2 regions of the Streptomyces sp. NPDC059080 genome follow, and region 1 is predicted to be linked to the other one. Evidence: riboswitches for the same ligand, from Rfam matches in the RefSeq annotation. Region 1 holds a riboswitch; the other holds the start of a gene.
The links. Region 1 has a riboswitch for cyclic di-AMP ahead of ACFWWQ_RS24070 (NlpC/P60 family protein). Riboswitches for the same ligand answer to the same signal wherever they lie in the genome.
Positions count from the first base shown of each region.

Region 2: linked by a shared signal. The riboswitch ahead of ACFWWQ_RS05260 (M23 family metallopeptidase) and the one ahead of ACFWWQ_RS24070 (NlpC/P60 family protein) in region 1 are both predicted to bind cyclic di-AMP.

Region 1 is NZ_JBHYGX010000038.1:31,993-37,174, reverse strand. Features, by position in the region: gene ACFWWQ_RS24085 (alpha/beta hydrolase) at 1-571, shown strand, start outside; gene ACFWWQ_RS24080 (GNAT family N-acetyltransferase) at 674-1,372, opposite strand; gene ACFWWQ_RS24075 (hypothetical protein) at 1,485-1,838, shown strand; gene ACFWWQ_RS24070 (NlpC/P60 family protein) at 1,979-3,118, opposite strand; cyclic di-AMP (ydaO/yuaA leader) riboswitch at 3,126-3,310, opposite strand; gene pcrA (DNA helicase PcrA) at 3,570-5,182, shown strand, end outside.
Region 2 is NZ_JBHYGX010000005.1:39,515-44,696, reverse strand. Features, by position in the region: gene ACFWWQ_RS05275 (GNAT family N-acetyltransferase) at 1-242, opposite strand, end outside; gene ACFWWQ_RS05270 (HPr family phosphocarrier protein) at 502-783, shown strand; gene ACFWWQ_RS05265 (GntR family transcriptional regulator) at 1,079-1,774, opposite strand; gene ACFWWQ_RS05260 (M23 family metallopeptidase) at 2,004-2,780, opposite strand; cyclic di-AMP (ydaO/yuaA leader) riboswitch at 2,794-2,949, opposite strand; gene ACFWWQ_RS05255 (M16 family metallopeptidase) at 3,194-4,576, opposite strand; gene ACFWWQ_RS05250 (M16 family metallopeptidase) at 4,615-5,182, opposite strand, start outside.

The sequences.
Region 1 (5,182 bases):
GGAGATCGAGCCGTTCATCCTGGTCGCGCCGCGCACCAACATCTACCAAGGCGCCGACACGGGATGCGTCAACATCCCCGGCAAGGTCAACGCCGACAGCTGGCTGACCGTCGACGTACGCCAGATGATCACCGAAACCTTCCGGGCCGGGGACCGCCCCGACTCCTGGGCGCTGGCCGGGTACTCCGCCGGGGCGCACTGCGCGACCAGGCTCGCCTTGGCCCACCCCGACCGGTACCGCGCGGCGGTCGGCATGTCCGGGTACAACGACCCGGCGGGCGAGGCCACCTCGCTCGCCGGTAGGGACCCGAAGCTGCGGATCGAGAGCAACCCGCTGCACCAGCTGCGGGAGGCCAACCTGGCCGGCCGCCCGCCGCACACCGCGCTCTACCTCTCCGGCGCGTCCGGCGACGGCTACGAGGCCGGTCTCGGACTGCGGCGGCAGGCCCGGCGGCCGACCACGGTGACCGTCCAGCGGATCGGCGCGGACGCCGGTGGCCACACGAGCGCGGTGTGGCGCGCACAGGTCCCCGAGATCTTCCGGTGGCTGGGGCGGGAGATCAAGGGCTGACGGCCGGGGGGCCGACGCGCCCGCCACGGGGGCCGCCCCGAGGGCCGCCGGGCCCCGGCCCACGCGACATCGGCCTCGCCCGCGTCACCCTTCTCACCCCACTCACCCCTTCCGCACCACCGCCGTAACCGGAGAACGTAGGTGCCAGCCCAGGGCCGTGTACAGCTCCCGGCCGGGCGGGCTGGCGACGAGCACGCCCTCGGTGGCGCCCCGTCGGACGGCGTGGGCGGTGAGCGCCGCCATCACCAGGCGGCCCAGGCCCCGGCGGCGGTGTTCCGGCTCCGTTCCGATCATGTCGTGGACGGCGGACACCGGGGTGCCGTCCACGCCGCCGGTGAGCGCGGTCCGGCCGCTCGCGGCGGGCCGGTCGGCCGTCCCTGTGGCCCATACCCGTACGTCCATGATCCCGTCGCACTCCTCGGTGCCGAGGCGGTAGCCGGACGGTGGCGCGGCGGCCGGGGGATCCGGCGGCAGTGTGGCCGTCATGAGGTACTGCGGTTCGTCGTACTGCCAGGCGGCGGTGAGCAGCGGTGCGACCTCCGCGCGGGGCGCGCAGATTTTGAGCCAGATGTCCGGCGTCGTCACCGTACGGGCCAGTGCGCGCAGCACCGCGGGGTCGGCGGCGGGGAGGACGTACCGCGCGGCGTGCCGCGGATGGCCGACCTCGATGCGGAAGCCGCCCGGGACCACCCGCGGCGCCGGCGTCGCACGGGCCCGCGCCCACCCCCGCGCCCAGACACCGGCGACCCGCGCGAGACCGGCCGGGTCACACCCCCGGCAGGCCCCCTCAGCACGATCCATGCGCCGCACCCTAGAGCCGCCCCCACCCCGCGGACAGGCCGCAGACCGGCCATGAACGCCCACCACCGGGCCCCCGGAAGGAGGTAGGGGGGAGACCGTTACGATCCGCACTATGGACGTAGTAATCAATATCTTCGTCGGCTTGCACATCATCGGTATCGCCTCCCTGCTGGGGGGCTTTCTCACGCAGATGAAGGCGATGAGCGCGGGCACCGCCCGGTTCGTGCCCGCGATGCTGCACGGTGCGCTGACGATGCTGGTCACCGGCATCGCGCTGGTCGGCCTGAACCAGGCCCAGGGCAGCCCGGTCGACAACATCAAGATCGGCATCAAGCTGGCCGTCCTGGTCGTCATCCTGGGTCTGGTCTACGTCAAGCGGGACGAGGAGAGCATCGCCAAGCCGCTGTTCGGCACGGTCGGCCTGCTCACCATGGTCAACATCTTCATCGCGGTGCTCTGGACCTGAGCCCGACCGGGGCGCGCGGCAATGTCCCCCGCGCCCCCGGCACACCCCGCGTACGCCTCCGGCCCGGCCCCTCACCAAGGGGGCCGGGCCGGAGCCGTGTCCCGGGAGGCCACGCGGTGTGACGGTCTCCCGGAGGGGCGTCACGCCGGGCGGACACTCCCGTAGATCGGCATGTAGTAGATCGACTCGATGCGCACGCTGGCGCCCGGCTTCGGGGCGTGGATCATCTTGCCGTCGCCGATGTACATCCCGACGTGGCTGATGTCGTTGTAGAAGAACACCAGGTCACCGGGGGCGAGATCCGTGGTGGCGACGCGCTGGCCGACCTTCACCTGGTCCCACGTCGTGCGCGGCAGGCTCACCCCGGCCGCCTTCCACGCGGCCTGCGTCAGCCCGGAGCAGTCGTAGGAGTTGGGGCCGGTGGCGCCCCAGACGTACGGCTTGCCCATCTGGGCGCGGGCGAACGCGAGCGCCTTCTCGGCCTTCGTACGGTACGAACCGTCGGCCGGTCCGCCGCCCTGGCCGGGGTCGGCCGTACCGGGGGAGCCGGTGTCCGTCCCGCCACCGGGCTGCTCGTGCTGCTTCTGAGCCTCCTCCTCGGCCTTGCGCCGGGCCTCTTCCTCCTTCTTGCGCTCCAGCGCCGCCAGGCGCGCCTTCTCCGCGGCGGTCAGCTCGGAGAGCAGCTGCCGGGCCTCGGTCAGCTTGCCCTGGACCGTCCGCTTGGAGTCGGCCAGCGCGGTCTGCGACTCCTGGAGGCGCTCCAGGCTGCGGGAAGCCTCGGCCCGCTGGTGGGCGGCGGCGGCCTGCTGCTCCTGGTAGGCGTCGACGGCCTGTTGCTGCCGCCCGGTCAGCCGCTCCATCAGGTGGCTGCGGTCGGCGAACTGCTGCGGGTCCTTGGAGAACATCAGCTGCGCCGTCGGGTTCATACCGCCGCCGCGGTACTGCGCGGCGGCGAAGGTGCCCAGCTCCCGGCGGGCCTCGTTGAGCTTCCCGGTGCGGCGCGCCGCGGCGTCCTGGAGGTCGCTGACCTCCGCCCGCCGCTCGTCGACGTGCTCCTTGACGCCGTTGTACTTCTGGGTCGCGACCTCCGCCTGGCGGTAGAGGGTGTCGACCTTCTTCTTGACCTCTTCGACGGTCGGCTTCGGGGAGCGGGGGGACGCCTCGGCCGACTGTGACAGCAGGGTGACCGTGGCGAGGGCCGCGGTCGTCAGACCGGCGGCCGTCCGGCGGCTGCCGGGCGAGGTGAGGACGCGGGTACGCGGCTTGCGGTGCGACGGCAAGGCCGACGACTCCTTCCGTGGACCGCCTACCGGGTTAGCTGTCGGGTTCGGGCGGTGTCGCAGACGGAAGGCTGGCCCTACGGTCCGTACGTCCGCGCGCGGCGGCCGTACCGACCGATTCACCCCGGTGGTGCTGGTGGGTCCCCGGCTCCGGGTGCCGTGGGGCAGGGCCGGACTCGGCGGAGGCGGCCCGTGCGGACGCTGTCGTCCGCGGGATGCGGGCAGCCCGAGCGTGAACCTAGCCAACTCGTGTGGCTCCTGTGAAGGCAGATGTTCGAATTGCCCGAAACCTTCTGTGACCTGTGTGCATGAGGTGACGTTCGCGTGGGCAGGGCGGGGCTTCTGCGTCGAATGCCGGATTCACGGGCGGCGAGGGCGGAACGCCCTTCTTTCCGGCACTTCCGCGACTCCGGGGCCGACTGTCAGTGGGGCGGCCTAGACTCGGTGGGCGATGAGCAGCCTCTTTGACGACAACTTCCTGGCGGACCTCGCCTCCAAGGACGAGGAGCCCCCGCCGCCTCCCGAGGACGAGCACGGCCCGGCCCCGGAGGAGGTCCCGCACGACCTCTTCAGCGGCAGGTTCGACGCCCCCGTGCCCCGGGACGCGCACTACCGCGACGGCGCCGCCCGCCCCGCCGTCGACCCGGCCACACTCCTGGAGGGGCTGAACGACGCCCAGAAGGCCGCCGTGGCGCACTCCGGCGGCCCGCTGCTGATCGTCGCCGGAGCCGGTTCCGGCAAGACCCGTGTGCTCACCCACCGCATCGCGCATCTGCTCGCCGCCCGTGGCGTCCACCCCGGCCAGATTCTCGCGATCACCTTCACCAACAAGGCCGCCGGGGAGATGAAGGAGCGCGTCGAGGAGCTGGTCGGCCCCCGGGCCCACGCCATGTGGGTCTCCACCTTCCACAGCGCCTGCGTCCGCATCCTGCGCCGCGAGTCCAAGCACCTCGGCTTCACCTCGTCGTTCTCGATCTACGACGCCGCCGACTCCAAGCGCCTGATGGCCCTGGTCTGCCGCGATCTGGATCTCGACCCCAAGCGGTTCCCGCCCAAGTCCTTCAGCGCCAAGGTCTCCCACCTCAAGAACGAGCTCATCGACGAGGAGACCTTCGCCGGACAGGCCGCCGACGGTTTCGAGAAGACCCTTGCCCAGGCGTACGCGCTCTACCAGGCGCGGCTGCGCGAGGCCAACGCCCTGGACTTCGACGACATCATCATGACGACCGTCAACCTCCTCCAGGCGTTCCCGGACGTCGCGGCCCACTACCGCCGCCGCTTCCGCCACGTCATGGTCGACGAGTACCAGGACACCAACCACGCGCAGTACACCCTCGTCCGCGAGCTGGTCGGCCCGGCCGAGTTCGCCGCCGAGCTGTGCGTCGTCGGCGACGCCGACCAGTCGATCTACGCCTTCCGCGGCGCCACGATCCGCAACATCCTCCAGTTCGAGGAGGACTACCCGGACGCCACGACGATCCTCCTGGAGCAGAACTACCGCTCCACCCAGACGATCCTCTCCGCCGCCAACGCCGTCATCGAGCGCAACGAGAACCGCCGCCCCAAGAACCTCTGGACCGAAGCCGGCGAGGGCCCCCGCATCACCGGGTACGTCGCCGACACCGAGCACGACGAGGCCCAGTTCGTCGCCGAGGAGATCGACCGCCTCACCGACTCCGGGGACGCCCGCGCCTCGGACGTCGCGATCTTCTACCGCACCAACGCCCAGTCCCGCGTCTTCGAGGAAATCCTCATCCGCGTCGGGCTGCCCTACAAGGTCGTCGGCGGTGTCCGCTTCTACGAGCGCAAGGAGGTCCGCGACATCCTCGCGTACCTGCGGGTGCTCGCGAACCCGGAGGACACCGTCCCCCTCCGCCGGATCCTCAACGTCCCCAAGCGCGGCATCGGCGACCGCGCCGAGGCGATGATCGACGCCCTGTCGCTCCGCGAGAAGATCAGCTTCCCGCAGGCGCTGCGCCGCGTCGACGAGGCGTACGGCATGGCCGCCCGCTCCGCCAACGCCGTCCGGCGCTTCAACACCCTGATGGAAGAGCTGCGCACCAT
Region 2 (5,182 bases), on a different contig from region 1:
GCGAGGCCGACCCGGTCGACGTAGTCGTGGTGGGTGAAGCGGTGCACGTCGCGGTCGGAGAGGCGGGGATAGGGCGCGAAGAAGCGGTAGTACTTCGATTCGTCCGAAACCTGTTCGTAGAAGGAGACCAGGCGCTCGGCGTCGTCCGGGGTGATCGGGCGGATCCGGGCGGTGCCGCCGTCGCGCAGCACCACATCGGCTTCCCAGTGGCTCGGGTACGCGCGATCCGGCGGCTGCTGCATGCGGACAGCGTACGGCCGGGCACCGACAACCGGCTCGTGCGCGCGGGCGGGGCCGGGCGCCGGGCCGGCGGCGGGCGTCCTGGCGGCAGTCGTCGGGCGGCACCCGCGGACCGGTCCGGACGTGGTGCGGACGAGGTGCGGACGAGGTACGGACAAGGTGCGGACGAGGGTGCGGAACACCGGAGGTGGGGCTTCCGGAGCACCCGCGACCGCGCGAGAGACTGGTCTAGATAACTGTGACGACTTGAAGGGCAACACCATGGCTGAGCGCCGCGTCAATGTCGGTTGGGCCGAGGGGCTGCACGCCCGTCCTGCCTCGATCTTCGTCCGTGCGGCCACCGCCGCCGGCGTTCCCGTGACGATCGCCAAGGCCGACGGCGCCCCCGTGAACGCGGCCTCGATGCTCGCGGTGCTGAGCCTGGGCGCCCAGGGTGGCGAGGAGATCGTGCTCGCCTCGGACGCCGAGGGCGCGGAGGCCGCACTGGAGCGCCTGGCGAAGCTGGTCACCGAGGGCCTCGACGAGCTGCCGGAGACCGTCTGAACCGGGACGCCGCCACCTCCCCGCAGCCGGGGAAAGGCCCCACCGTCACGGCCGGAAACGGTCACCGCGGCGGGGCCTTTCGCGTTCCGGGCAACGGAACGGCCACCGCTCCCCGGGGCGGCACCTGTCCCCCGCTCGCAATTCGCCGCAGCCCCGGCGGGCACCGCACGACCGAATACATGAATACGCATCTACGCGGTTGCGGCAATTCCCGGATGGCGCGTTTTCCGGCACCCGTTTCCGCAATTCCCCGAACAGATCCCGCCACCCGCCGGTCGCCCCGTATACCGCGCCCCTATGAAGAACGCACCCGCCCGCTGCTGACGGGACGTTGCGGATGGCGCACCGCGGCCGGCTGACGGTGCCGCGGGCGGTACGCCGGGAGCGACCGCGCGACATGCGACGCCATCAGGGCGCGCGCCGCCTCTGCGTCGCCCCGGGCCACCGCGTCCAGCACCGCACCATGGTCGTCCCAGGTCTCCACATACCGCGCCGGAAGCTCGACGACGTACATCCACTCGATCTTCCGCCGCACCTGGGTCAGCAGCGCGGTCAGCCCCGGATTTCCCGCCGCCCGCGCCAGCGTCTCGTGGAACCAGCCGTCCAACCGGGGCAGATCGCCCGGACAGCCGCGGCGGGCGCGCTCCCTGCCGAGCCGCACCACGCCCCGTAAGACCTTCAGATGCGCGTCGGTGCGGCGGACCGCCGCACGGGCGGCGCCCATCGGCTCCAGGAGCGCGCGCAGGTCCAGGAGGTCGGCCGCCTCCTGGACGGTGGGCGCCGCGACGCAGGCGCCCGCGTGCCGTCGCGCGGTGACGAACCCCTCGGACTGCAGGGTCCGCAACGCCTCACGGACCGGCACCCGGGAGACGCCGTAACGGGTGGCCAGAATGTCCTCGACGAGCCGGCTGCCGGGGATCAGCACGCCGGAAACGATGTCGTCGCGAATCGCCGCGGAGATGCGCTGCACGGAAATCTGGCCTTGCGTCATCGTGGGCGCCTCCACCGTCCTCCCCGGAAAACGCCGGTGTACGGCGCCTTTTCGGCGACTCTATTCGACGGTGGTGGCGCCTTTACCGCCTTCACGCATTCATGGAGATCTTTTGGTGAGAGCCTTCCCTGACCGCCGGGAAATCCAGCCATCCGCTGTACAGCACCGGACGCACCGGAGCCCCGGGCGCCCGGTGAGGGCGGGCCGGGGCTCCGGGAGGCGAGATGGATCAGACGTTGACGCCGTGCGACCGCAGGTAGGAGATCGGGTCGATGTCCGAGCCGTAGTCCGGACCGGTCCGGGCCTCGAAGTGCAGGTGCGGGCCGGTGACGTTGCCGGTCGCGCCGGACAGGCCGATCTGCTCATGGGGCATCACCTGCTGGCCGACCGAGACACCGATCTGCGACAGGTGGCCGTACTGGGTGTACGTGCCGTCGTTCATCTTGATGACGATGTTGTTGCCGTACGCGCCGCCCCACCCCGCCTCGACGACGGTGCCCGCGCCGACGGCGTGCACGGTGGTGCCGGGGTCGGCGTGGAAGTCGATGCCGGTGTGCGTACCGGAGGACCACAGTCCGCTGGACGCCTGGTAGGCGGTGGAGACGTACGAGCCGGAAATCGGGGCGACGAAGGCGTTGAGGCGCTTGCGCTCCTCCTCGCGGGCGGCGCGGACCTCGGCCTCGTGCCGCTTGTCGGCCGCCGCCTTGGCGGCCCGGGCCTGCTTCTCCGCCTCGGCCTCGGCCTTCGCCTTGGCCTCGGCGGTCTCGGCGACGGCCTGCTGCGCATCGGCCTGGGCCTGGACGCGCTCGGCGAGTTCGTCACCGAGGACGACGGCCCGCTGCAGGCCCGTGTCGTGCGCGGCGCCGGACGTGGCGGCCATCGCGGGAGAGGACACGGAGACGACGACGCCGGAGGCGGCGAGACCGGCGATGCCGGCGATGTTGCGGGTCGTCCGGGCGCTGCGGCTCGGACGGCGGTGCTTCCCGGTGGCACGGGTGAACGCCATGTGCTGGCTGGTTCCTTTCCTTCCCTCTCGCCTACCGGGTTAGCTGACGGGTTCGGAGCAGGAAGGTCTCCTACGGGTCCCTCCGGAGAGGCGCCCGATTCACCCCAGGGACGTGTGGGTCCCCGGCTCCCCTGGCTCGCGCCGTACGGGGACTCGGCGATGGCTGTCCGATGCCGCGGTTGCGGCGTGCAGCTGGCGGACAGCGCGCATGAAGCTAATCGTGACAACTTTCAATCGGCAAACAGAAACGCCATATTGTGCGTCACGCCACACCGGCGCGACGGAACCAGCGGCCAGCAAATCCGGACATAAAGGGGATCCCGAGGGTGGCCTTCCGCCCTCGGGATCCCCTTTTGTTCCACTGTGCCGGGCCGCCGTGACGACCCGGCCGGGGCCACCGCTCCTCCGGCTCGTCAGCCCCTGACGACCGTCACCTCGCCGATGCCCAGCGCCCGGACCGGCTCGGCGATCTGCGCCGCATCACCGACCAGCACCGTCACCAGCCGGTCCGCCGGGAACGCGCTGACCACGGCGGCGGTCGCCTCGACCGTACCGGTCTCGGCCAGCCGCGCGTACAGCTGCGCCTGGTAGTCGTCCGGCAGATGCTGCTCCACCTGGTCGGCGAGGGTGCCCGCTACCGCCGCCGCCGTCTCGTACTTCAGCGGCGCGACGCCGACGAGGTTCTGCACGGCGACGTCCCGCTCGGCGTCCGTCAGCCCCTCCGCCGCGAGGGTACGCAGCACCTTCCACAGGTCGTCGAGGGCCGGACCGGTGGACTCGGTGTCGACCGAGCCGCTGATCGCCAGCATCGAGGCGCCGGTGGAGCCCCCGGGCGCGTCCGGCGCCGACGAACGCAGCACCTGCCCGAAGGCCCGCACCCCGTAGGTGTAGCCCTTCTCCTCACGCAGCACCCGGTCCAGACGCGACGTCAGGGTGCCGCCCAGGCAGTACGTGCCGAGGACCTGCGCAGGCCACTGGCGGTCGTGGCGGTCGGCGCCGATCCGCCCGATGAGCAGCTGCGTCTGCACCGCTCCGGGGCGATCGACGATCACGACGCGGCCGGTGTCGTCCGCGGTGATCGGCGCGACGGCGACCGGCTCGGCGGCGGACCCCTGCCAGGCGCCCAGCGTGTCGGCGAGCGCCGCGTCCACGTCAATGCCGGTGAAGTCACCGACGATCACGACGGTGGCCGCCGCGGGCCTCAGATGCGCCGCGTAGAACGCCCGGACGGCCGCCGCGTCGATGCGGCCGACGGTCTCCTCGGTGCCCTGCCGGGGCCGCGACATCCTGGACGACGCGGGGAACAGCTCCTTGGACAGCGCCATCGCGGCGCGGCGCCCCGGGTTGGCCAGCTCGTGCGGGATCTCGTCGAGACGGTTACGCACCAGGCGCTCCACCTCGCCCTCGGGGAAGGCCGGGGCGCGCAGCGCGTCGGCGAGCAGCCCCAGGGCGCGCGACAGCCGGGAGGCCGGGACCTCCAGGGAGACCCGCACCCCGGGGTGGTCGGCGTGCGCGTCCAACGTGGCGCCGCAGCGCTCCAGTTCGGCGGCGAATTCCTCGGCGTCGTGCCGGTCGGTGCCCTCCGACAGCGCCCGCGCCATGATCGTGGCGACACCGTCCAGGCGCTCCGGCTCGGACTCCAGCGGCGCGACGATGTCGACCTCGACGGCGACGACCTGCTGGCCGGGGCGGTGGCTGCGCAGCACCGTCAGGCCGTTGGGCAGCGCACCGCGCTCGGGCGCCGGGAAGGCCCACGGCTTGGGCGCCCCGCCCCGGGGCTGCGGGTGGAAGGTCATCTCGCTCATGGCCAGGTCCTCGCGGGTCGTGGCGTCACTCACCGGTCCGCCTCCTCGTCGTTGTCGGCGCTCTCGTCGGCGGCGGTCGGCTCGTACACCAGCACCGCGCGGTTGTCGGGGCGCAGCCGGGCCTGGGCGACGGCGTGCACCTCCTCGGGCGTGATGTCCAGAACACGCCCCACGGCGGTCAGCGCCAGCTGCGGGTCGCCGAACAGGACGGCGTAGCGGCACAGTTCGTCGGCGCGCCCGCTGACCGTCGCGAGGCGGTCCAGCCACTCGCGCTCCAGCTGGGCCTGCGCCCGCTCCATCTCCTCCGGGGTCGGCCCCTCGGCGGCGAACCGGGCCAGCTCCTCGTCGACGGCGCTCTCGATGTCCGCGACCTCCACGCCACCGGACGTCTTGACGTCCAGCCAGCCCAGGGACGGCGCACCGGCCAGCCGCAACAGGCCGAACCCGGCGGCGACGGCGCTGCGGTCGCGGCGCACCAGGCGGTTGTAGAGGCGTGAGGACTCGCCGCCGCCCAGGACGGTCAACGCGAGATCGGCGGCGTCCGCCTCCCGGGTGCCGTCGTGCGGCAGCCGGTAGGCCGACATCAGGGCACGCGAG